Regions from separate parts of the Streptomyces sp. NPDC017991 genome, predicted to be linked through region 1. Evidence: riboswitches for the same ligand, from Rfam matches in the RefSeq annotation. Region 1 holds a riboswitch; the other holds the start of a gene.
The links. A riboswitch is a leader RNA that binds a small molecule or an ion and turns the genes downstream of it on or off. The one in region 1 is predicted to bind cobalamin.
Positions count from the first base shown of each region.

Region 2: it holds a riboswitch for cobalamin, as region 1 does, so the genes downstream of both, ACH4DZ_RS11760 (ribonucleoside-diphosphate reductase subunit alpha) here and metE (5-methyltetrahydropteroyltriglutamate--homocysteine S-methyltransferase) in region 1, are expected to answer to the same signal.

Region 1 covers NZ_JBIRGP010000001.1:627,942-632,682, forward strand. The annotation lists gene ACH4DZ_RS02660 (maleylpyruvate isomerase N-terminal domain-containing protein) at 1-261, shown strand, start outside; gene ACH4DZ_RS02665 (SDR family NAD(P)-dependent oxidoreductase) at 362-1,141, shown strand; cobalamin riboswitch at 1,172-1,390, shown strand; gene metE (5-methyltetrahydropteroyltriglutamate--homocysteine S-methyltransferase) at 1,555-3,873, shown strand; gene ACH4DZ_RS02675 (helix-turn-helix domain-containing protein) at 4,051-4,741, shown strand, end outside.
Region 2 covers NZ_JBIRGP010000003.1:732,051-736,791, forward strand. The annotation lists gene ACH4DZ_RS11760 (ribonucleoside-diphosphate reductase subunit alpha) at 1-2,088, opposite strand, end outside; cobalamin riboswitch at 2,226-2,447, opposite strand; gene ACH4DZ_RS11765 (GNAT family N-acetyltransferase) at 2,488-3,066, opposite strand; gene ACH4DZ_RS11770 (nucleoside hydrolase) at 3,133-4,122, opposite strand; gene mctP (monocarboxylate uptake permease MctP) at 4,278-4,741, opposite strand, start outside.

The DNA.
Region 1 (4,741 bases):
GACTACCTGTCCGTGTACGTCCTCGAAGCGACCCTGCACCACCTCGACCTGATCTCCCGGCTGACCTCGACCACCCAGCCGCCCGCCGAGACCCTGGCGGCAGCTCGCGCGTCGCTGGAGAAGATCGCCGGGACCCCGTTCCCTGCCTCGTTCTCCGACAAGGCCGCGCTGCTGATCGGCACCGGCCGGCGGACACCTACCGACGCGGAGGAGGCCGCGCTCGGCACCCTCGCCGAGCGGCTCCCGCTCGTACTGGGCTGAGCGGCAGGCTCCTGAGCTGCGAGTACTCGCCATACGGTCACCCCTCGCTGGATCACACCCCGCTGATCCCCCCAGGGCGGCGCCCTTCTAGGGTGCCGCCATGGACTCGCAGCACTACCTCTCAGAACTGTTCTCCCTGGACGGCCGGGTCGCCCTGGTGACCGGTGGCAGCTCCGGCATCGGGCGGGGCATCGCCGAGGCGCTGGCCCGCGCCGGGGCGAGCGTCGTCGTCGTGGCGCGCAAGGAAGCGGAACTGGCCGCGACGGTCGAGGAGTTGCGTGCGCTCGGCTGCCGTGCGGCCTGGGTCGGCGCGGACCTCGGTACACGTGAAGGCGTGCGCGATGCCGCCGAGCAGGCGGTCGAGGCCTTCGGCGAGCCCGACATCCTCGTCAACTGCGCCGGGATCAACCTCCGGCCGCCGATGAGCGAGCTCAGCGACGAGGTCTGGGACACCACCATGGCCCTGAACCTGGACGCGCCCTTCCTGCTGGGCCGGCGTTTCGGCCCGGCCATGGCCGAACGGGGCTACGGGCGGATCATCCACATCACCTCCCAGCAGGCCCACCGCGCCTTCGTCCAGAGCGGTGCCTACGGCGTCTCCAAGGGGGCGCTGGAGTCACTGGCCCGCTCGCAGGCGGAGGCCTGGTCGCCGTACGGAGTCACCGTCAACACACTGGTGCCCGGCTTCGTGATGACCCCGCTGAACCGGCGTCTGTCGTCCGACCCGGAGAAGGTGACGGCCCTGGCGGCGCGCACGATGGTCGGCCGCAACGGCCTCGCGGAGGACTTCGCGGGCGCGGCGGTCTTCCTGGCGAGCGCCGCCTCCGCGTACGTCACCGGGCAGTCGGTCTTCGTCGACGGCGGCTTCTCCGTGCACTGAAAAGTTTTCCACGACCGGGCTGTGCCCCGTAGGGTGGCCGGTGCAGCTGGTTCGCCCCGTCCGCCAGGCGGGTGCGTCGCAAGAGGGAACCCGGTGGGAATCCGGGACTGCCCCGCAGCGGTGAGTGGGAACGACCGCCGTCACACGCACTGGGCCCGGCCGGGTCTGGGAAGCGACGGCCAGTAGGTGTCCTCCGCAGGGAGGACGTGCCCGCGAGTCCGAAGACCTGCCAACTGCCCGTGCGCGAACCATTCGTGTGCGGAGATCCCGGTGACCTCGTGGGCGGGTCGGCGTACATGATCCGGCGGAAGGCCGTGCCTCGTGCACGGCTCGGATTCCGTCCGGTCGGTCACCCCTTCGCGTTCGCGTCCCGTCCCGGGATCCCAGGGAGATATCTCGCGAAGGAGATTTCCGTGACAGCGCAGTCCGCAGCCGCGGCGGCACGGGCCACCGTGTACGGCTACCCCCGCCAGGGACAGAACCGGGAACTGAAGAAGGCGATCGAGGGCTACTGGAAGGGCCGGGTCGACGCCGACACCCTCCGGGCCACCGCCGCCGACCTGCGCCGGGTCAACTGGCGGCAACTGGCCGAGGCCGGCATCCACGAGGTTCCCACCGGTGACTTCTCGTACTACGACCACGTGCTGGACACCTGTGTCATGGTCGGCGCGATCCCCGGACGCCACCGCGCCGCCGTCGAGGCCGACGCGCTCGACGGCTACTTCGCGATGGCGCGCGGCACCCAGGACGTGGCGCCGCTGGAGATGACGAAGTGGTTCGACACCAACTACCACTATCTGGTGCCCGAGTTGGGCCCGGGCACCGTCTTCACCGCCGACTCCCGCAAGCAGGTGGCGGAGCTGAAGGAAGCTCTCGCGCTCGGGCTCACCGCACGTCCCGTCCTCGTCGGACCCGTCACGTACCTGCTGCTCGCCAAGCCCGCGCCGGGTGTGGCCCCGGACTTCGACCCGCTCACCCTCATCGACCGGCTGCTGCCCGTGTACGCCGAGATCGTCGCAGATCTTCGCGCCGCGGGGGCCGAGTGGGTCCAGCTCGACGAGCCCGCCCTGGTGCAGGACCGCACACCCGCCGAACTGAACACGGCCACCCGTGTCTACCGCGACCTCGGCGCCCTGACCGACCGCCCGAAGCTGCTGGTCGCGTCCTACTTCGACCGGCTCGGCGACGCCCTGCCGGTGCTGGCCAAGGCCCCGGTGGAGGGTCTGGCGCTGGACTTCACCGAGGCGGCCGGCGCCAACCTGGACGCGCTCGCCGCCGTGGGCGGGCTGCCCGGCAAGCGTCTGATCGCCGGAGTGGTCGACGGCCGCAACATCTGGGTCAACGACCTGGAGAAGTCCCTCGCCACGCTCGGCACCCTGCTCGGGCTGGCCGACCGGGTCGACGTGGCCGCCTCCTGCTCCCTCCTCCACGTCCCCCTCGACGCCACCGCCGAACGCGACATCGAGCCGCAGATCCGCCGCTGGCTCGCCTTCGCCCGGCAGAAGACCACCGAGATCGCCACCCTCGCCAAGGGCCTCGCGGGCGGCGCCGGCACGATCGCCGTGGAACTCGCCGCCAACCGGGCCGACCTGGCCTCTCGCGCCGGGTCCGCGATCACCCGCGACCCCGCCGTACGGGCCCGGGCCGCCGCCGTCACGGACGCCGACGCCCGCCGCTCCCAGCCGTACGCCGAGCGGACCGCGGCCCAGCGCGCCCACCTCGGCCTGCCGCTGCTGCCGACCACCACCATCGGCTCGTTCCCCCAGACCACGGAACTGCGCACCGCGCGGGCCGATCTGCGGGCGGGGCGGATCGACAGCGCCGGGTACGAGGAGCGCATCAGGGCCGAGATCGGCGAGGTGATCTCGTTCCAGGAGAGGACCGGCCTCGATGTGCTCGTGCACGGCGAGCCCGAACGCAACGACATGGTCCAGTACTTCGCCGAACAGCTCACCGGATACCTCGCCACCCAGCACGGCTGGGTCCAGTCCTACGGGACCCGCCATGTCCGCCCGCCGATCCTGGCCGGAGACATCTCCCGTCCCGAGCCCATGACGGTGCGCTGGACGACGTACGCCCAGTCGCTCACCGCCAAGCCGGTCAAGGGCATGCTGACCGGGCCGGTCACCATGCTCGCCTGGTCCTTCGTCCGCGACGACCAGCCCCTCGGTGACACCGCCCGGCAGGTCGCCCTCGCCCTGCGCGACGAGGTGAACGACCTTGAGGCGGCCGGGACTTCGGTCATCCAGGTGGACGAGCCCGCCCTGCGCGAGACGCTGCCGCTGCGATCCGCCGACCGTCCGGCGTACCTCGCGTGGGCCACCGAGGCGTTCCGCCTCAGCACCAGTGGCGTACGCCCGGACACCCAGATCCACACGCACATGTGCTACGCCGAGTTCGGTGACATCGTGCGGGCCATCGACGACCTCGACGCGGATGTCATCAGCCTGGAGGCGGCGCGCTCGCACATGCAGGTCGCCCGGGAGCTGGCCGTACACGGCTATCCGCGCGAGGCCGGGCCCGGTGTGTACGACATCCACTCACCCCGGGTACCGAGCACCGACGAGGCAGCGGCCCTGCTGCGCAAGGGACTTGAGGCCATCCCCGCCGAGCGCCTCTGGGTCAACCCCGACTGCGGCCTGAAGACCCGCGCCTGGCCCGAGACCCGTGCGTCCCTGGAGAACCTGGTCACCGCGGCCCGCACGATCCGCACGGAACTGTCCACGTCCTGACGCGCGCAGCGGGCCGGGAGAGCGGGCACGGGCCCCGCCTCCCGGCCCGTCGGCGGTCTGCCGCGGGCCTCCCCATATCGACCCCGGGGCTGGATACTGGACCGATGCGGTTCGCCGCCTTCATGACCCTGCCCGGGCGCGCCGGAGACCGCACACCGACGGTCACGGGGGTGACTCATGGACGTGGTCAGTACCGCGGAAGTACCGCCGGAGGAGGGGTTCGCCTTCTGGCGTGAGGTGAGCTCGAAGCTCTGGGTGCCCTACGACACGCGCTGCGAGCGGCGGGTGGAGAGAGCGTTCAGGGCGCAAGTCGACATCAGCCAACTCGGTTCGCTGCAGGCGACGTTGATGACCACGATGGTGCACTCGGTGCACCGCACCCCCAAGCTCATCCGCCAGGCGGACCCCGAAGTGCTCAAGCTGGGCTGCATCGTGCGCGGCGGCGGCAGGATCACGCAGGACGGCCGGTGCACGGAGTTCGGAGTCGGGGATCTCCTCCTGTTCGACCCCTCCCGGCCGTACCTCGCCGGATTCGCGCCGGATGTGCCGGGAAGCCAGCAACTGCTGCTCCTGCGCTTCCCCCGTTCACTGCTTCCGCTGCCCCACCGGGACGTGCGACGGCTGAGCGCGGTGCGCATTCCGGGCGGCAAGGGCGTCGGCGCGCTGTCCTCGCACTTCCTGATGCAACTGGCGCGGCGCATGAGGGAACTGTCCCCCTCCGACGCCGCCAGGCTGTCCACAGTCACCCTCGACGTGCTGACCGCCGCGCTGGCCAACGCGCTGGATGCCCGGAGTGGCGTGCCGCCCCACACCACGCGGCGTGCGCTCATGGCCCGGATCCATGCCTTCATCCGGGAGAACCTGGGCG
Region 2 (4,741 bases), on a different contig from region 1:
CGCCGTGCGGTACAGGTCGCGCACGTCCTGCGGGACCCAGGTGAAGCCCTGCACCGAGCCGTTGGACTCGCGCAGCGCCTCCCGGGTCTGCGCGTCCCACACGCCGAGCTTCTTCAACTCGGCCACCAGGTAGGAGTTGACCTGGAGGAACTCGCCGGACAGCGTCTCGCGCTTGAACAGGTTGGAGACCTGCGGCTCGATGCACTCGTACACGCCCGCGATGGACGCGATGGTGGCGGTCGGTGCGATGGCCAGCAGCAGCGAGTTGCGCATGCCCACCGCGGCGATCCGCTCGCGCAGGGCCGCCCAGCGCTCCGGCCAGTTCAGCTCGACGTCGTAGTGGTCCGGGTGCAGCACGCCCTGGGCCGTACGGGTCTTCTCCCAGGCGGGCAGGGGGCCGTTGCGCTCGGCGAGGTCGGCGGACGCCTCGTACGAGGCGAGCATGATCCGCTCGGCGATCCGGGTGGAGAGGGCGCGCGCCTGCGGGGAGTCGAACGGCAGCCGCAGCTTGAAGAAGACGTCCTGCAGTCCCATGGCGCCGAGGCCCACCGGACGCCACTTGGCGTTGGAGCGGCCGGCCTGCTCGGTCGGGTAGAAGTTGATGTCGACGACCCGGTCGAGGAAGGTGACGGCGGTACGGACGGTCGCGTCCAGGCGCTCCCAGTCGATGTCGCGGGCGTCCGCGTCCACGAAGGCGCCCAGGTTGACCGAACCGAGGTTGCAGACCGCGGTCTCCCCGTCGTCCGTGACCTCCAGGATCTCGGTGCACAGGTTCGAGGAGTGGACCGTGTGGCCGGGCAGCGCCGTCTGGTTGGCCGTGCGGTTGGCGGCGTCCTTGAAGGTCATCCAGCCGTTGCCGGTCTGCGCGAGGGTGCGCATCATGCGCCCGTACAGATCGCGGGCGGGGATGGTCTTCCTGGCGAGCCCGGCGGCTTCCGCCTCGCGGTACGCGGCCTCGAACTCCCCTCCCCACAGGTCGACCAGCTCGGGCACGTCCGAGGGCGAGAACAGCGACCAGTCGCGGTCCTCGTTCACCCGGCGCATGAACTCGTCCGGGATCCAGTGCGCGAGGTTCAGGTTGTGCGTGCGCCGGGCGTCCTCACCGGTGTTGTCGCGCAGCTCAAGGAACTCCTCGATGTCGGAGTGCCAGGTCTCCAGGTAGACCGCGGCCGCGCCCTTGCGCCGGCCGCCCTGGTTCACCGCGGCGACCGAGGCGTCGAGGGTCTTCAGGAACGGGACGATGCCGTTCGAGTGCCCGTTGGTGCCGCGGATCAGCGAACCGCGCGAACGGATCCGGGAGTACGAGAGCCCGATGCCGCCCGCGTGCTTGGAGAGGCGGGCCACCTGGTGGTAGCGGTCGTAGAGGGAGTCCAGCTCGTCCAGCGGCGAGTCGAGGAGATAGCAGGACGACATCTGCGGATGCCTCGTACCGGAGTTGAAGAGCGTGGGGGAGGAGGGCAGGTAGTCGAGGCGGCTCATCAGCCGGTACAGGGAGGCGACCTCGTCGACGGACCTGGTCGTGTCGTCCTCGGCGAGACCGCTCGCCACGCGCAGCATGAAGTGCTGGGGCGTCTCGATGACGGACCGCGTGATCGGGTGCCGCAGCAGGTACCGGCTGTGCAGGGTGCGCAGGCCGAAGTAGCCGAAGCGGTCGTCGCCCGCCAGGTCGATCAGCGTGTCGAGCCGGGCCGCGTGGAGGCGTACGAACTCGGCTGTGCGGTCGGCGATCAGGCCCTCGCGGTGGCCGACGGCGACCGACTCGGAGAAGGAGCGCACGCCCTGCGAGGCGGCCTCCGCGGCGATACCGACGGTCAGCAGGCGGGCGGCCAGCTTCGAGTAGACCGGGTCCTCAGAGATGAGACCGGCGGCCGACTCCGTGGCCAGCTCACGCAGCTCCGCGGTGTCCGCGGCGGCGGACCGGCCGCGCAGGGCGGCGGCGGCGACCCGGCCGGGGTCGGCGCCGGGGAGGTCGGCGGTGAAGTCGGTCAGGATCCGCAGCAACGCGGTTCCCGGTCCGTCTGCCTCGGCCCTGTCCTGCTGGTCCCGGCTCGCTGTCGCGGAGACCGGATCGGCTGGCGCGATGGTCACGTGGGGCTCTCCCTCGCTCGGCACGGGGCCTCGGCGGGAGAGGGTTCGGGGCACACGGGGGTACGCGCCCTGGGCAGCGGTACGCCGCGTCCACCGGCCCACTCCACGAGGCCCGGACGTCATGCGCCCGGGCCGGTCGGCCTGGGCGCGCTGTCGGCAGGTCCTCGGACTGACTCCCGTACGCGGCCTGCGGGCATGCGGACATCCGATGTCGGACATCTGGGCATGCGGGCATATCACGTACAAGTACACCGTTGCGGGACAGTTCCGGATTCGCACCGGATTCCCCTGCGACGACAGCGAGCATGAGCATACATCTTGTGCCGGGCTCCGGAAGCACCCCCACATGTTGTGTCGTATCGGCTCCGGGCGCTGTGACGGAGGGTGTAGCGACAGGCTCTAGAGGGTCAACTCGTAACTGAGGAGCATGATGTCGTCCAGGTGCGGCACGGGGTTCCAGTCACGGCCCGGGGCGCGGGTGAAGCCGAGGTGCTCGTAGATGCGGTGGGCGCTGTGCATGGTGCGCTGGGTGGACAGCACGATGCCCCCGCAGCCCTCCACGGCCCGCGCGCGGTCGATGCAGGCGCGTACGAGGGCGGTGCCCACGCCGTGGCCCCGGGCCTCCTTGGTGACCGCCAGCATGCGTATCTCGGCCTCGTCCGCGCGTGAGATCTCCGCCATGGGCCCGCCGCGGGGTACGAAGGTCACACCGCCCAGGAGCCGGCCACGAGGCGCGCCTCCGCCCCGAACGGCCGCGCCGGCCGGATCCGCCGCATCGAACGCCTCGACGGCTGCGACCGCTTCCACGGCCACCAGTACGTCGGCCGCGGCGGCACGCTTGGCCACGTTCCGCAGTTCGCCGAGGTACTCGTCGCTCTCCCCGAAGTCGAGCAGCCCGTCCCCGAGATACGCCTGCGCGGTGATGTCCCCCAGTGCCGGGTACTCCTCGGGCTCCGCCCGCCTGATCACGATGTCCATGCCCGGCAGTGTGCCCGAGGAGGCCCACGAGGGCCGCCGGATTTCTCGCGTCGCCGTGTGCGGGGCTTAGCCGGCCGCCGGCCACAGGGGCAGGGTCGAGACGAAGTCCTTCGTGAAGTCGCGCGGGCCCGGGCCGAGGGCCACCCGGCCGGTGAGGCGGACCCGCGCGGTCAGGGCGGGCGACTCGGGATAGTAGATCCGCCCGGCGGCCGAGGGGACGAACACGGTCTGGCCGCGCGTGAGTTCGGCGGCCGACTCCACGACGACCGCCCCCTCCGCGAGCGTCACGAACGACTCGTCGGCGCACACACCGACGGCGAGCGGATCGTGCAGCGGACAGGTGCCGTCCCCGCCGCTGCGACGGTACGCCTCCATGTAGACCCGCAGCAGCCGGGCGGCGAGCGCGGTGCCGGGGCCCGCCGCCTCCAGGGCCGCGAGGTCGGCGGGCCTGAACAGCCAGCGGTGCGAGGCGTCCAGGTCGACCATGGTGAACGGGATTCCGGAGGACAGGACCAGCTCGGCGGCGTCCGGGTCGGCCCACATGTTGAACTCGGCGACCGGTGTGATGTTCCCGGGCACGCGGGCGGCGCCGCCCATGAACACGAACTTCTTCACGCGCCGGGCGAAACCGGGGTCCTCCAGGAGCGCGATCGCCACATTGGTGAGGGGTCCCGTCGCGCACACGGTCAGCTCGCCCTCGTACTCCCGGGAGAGCCGCAGCAGCGTCTGCGCGGAGGACTCCGTCGGGTGCGCCGCGGTCGAGTCGGGCAGTGTCTCGTCGCCGAGTCCCGCGGGGCCGTGGAAGTCGGCGGCGACGCGGTACGGCAGGCGGGTCAGGGGGCGGCCCGCGCCGCGGTGGACGGGGACGTCCGCGTCGATGCGGAGGGTTCGCGCCAGGGCGCGGGCGTTGAGGTAGGTCTGCTCCGCGGGGAGGTTGCCGCCCACGGAGGTGTAGGCCTTCAGCTCCCACAGGCCTGTGCCGAGCAGGTACTGGAGGGCTACGGCGTCGTCGATGCCGGGGTCGCTGTCGAGGACGATGGGGGCGCGTGGGGTCACCTGTCCACGGTATCGGCCCCTGTCCCCGGGGGCTGCGCCCCCAGACCCCCTTGTCGCGCCTGCGCGCTCGTCCTCAGACGCCGGACGGGCTGGTTTTCCAGCCCGTCCGGCGTCTGAGGACCGGGGGTTCGGGGGCGGAGCCCCCGAGTACACCCCTAGTGGCCCGCCCCCGCCGTCGCCGGCGGCAGCTCCACCTGGACGCCCTTGTCGCCGGCGTCGGCCGTGTAGTCCTCGGCAGAGGTCTCGTCGACCCCGTCCGGCGCCTTGACCGCCTTCAGGACGAACGTCAGCACCACCGTCACCACCAGGTTCAGGACGAACGCGGTCAGCCCGATGTACCCGATCTCCCCGATCCCGGGAATCTCCTTCGACGACCCCCCGAAGTGCTTCTGCGTGGGCGAAGCCACCCCGTACGCGGCGACCGTGCCGTACAGCATGCCGACCGCCCATCCCGCGAGCAGCGCCCACCGGTGGAACCACCGCGTGAACAGTCCGCCGACCAGCGCCGGGAAGGTCTGCAGGATCCAGATCCCGCCGAGCAGCTGGAAGTTGATGGCCACCGTCTTGTCCATGGTCAGGACGAAGACCAGCGCGCCGACCTTCACCAGGAGCGAGACCA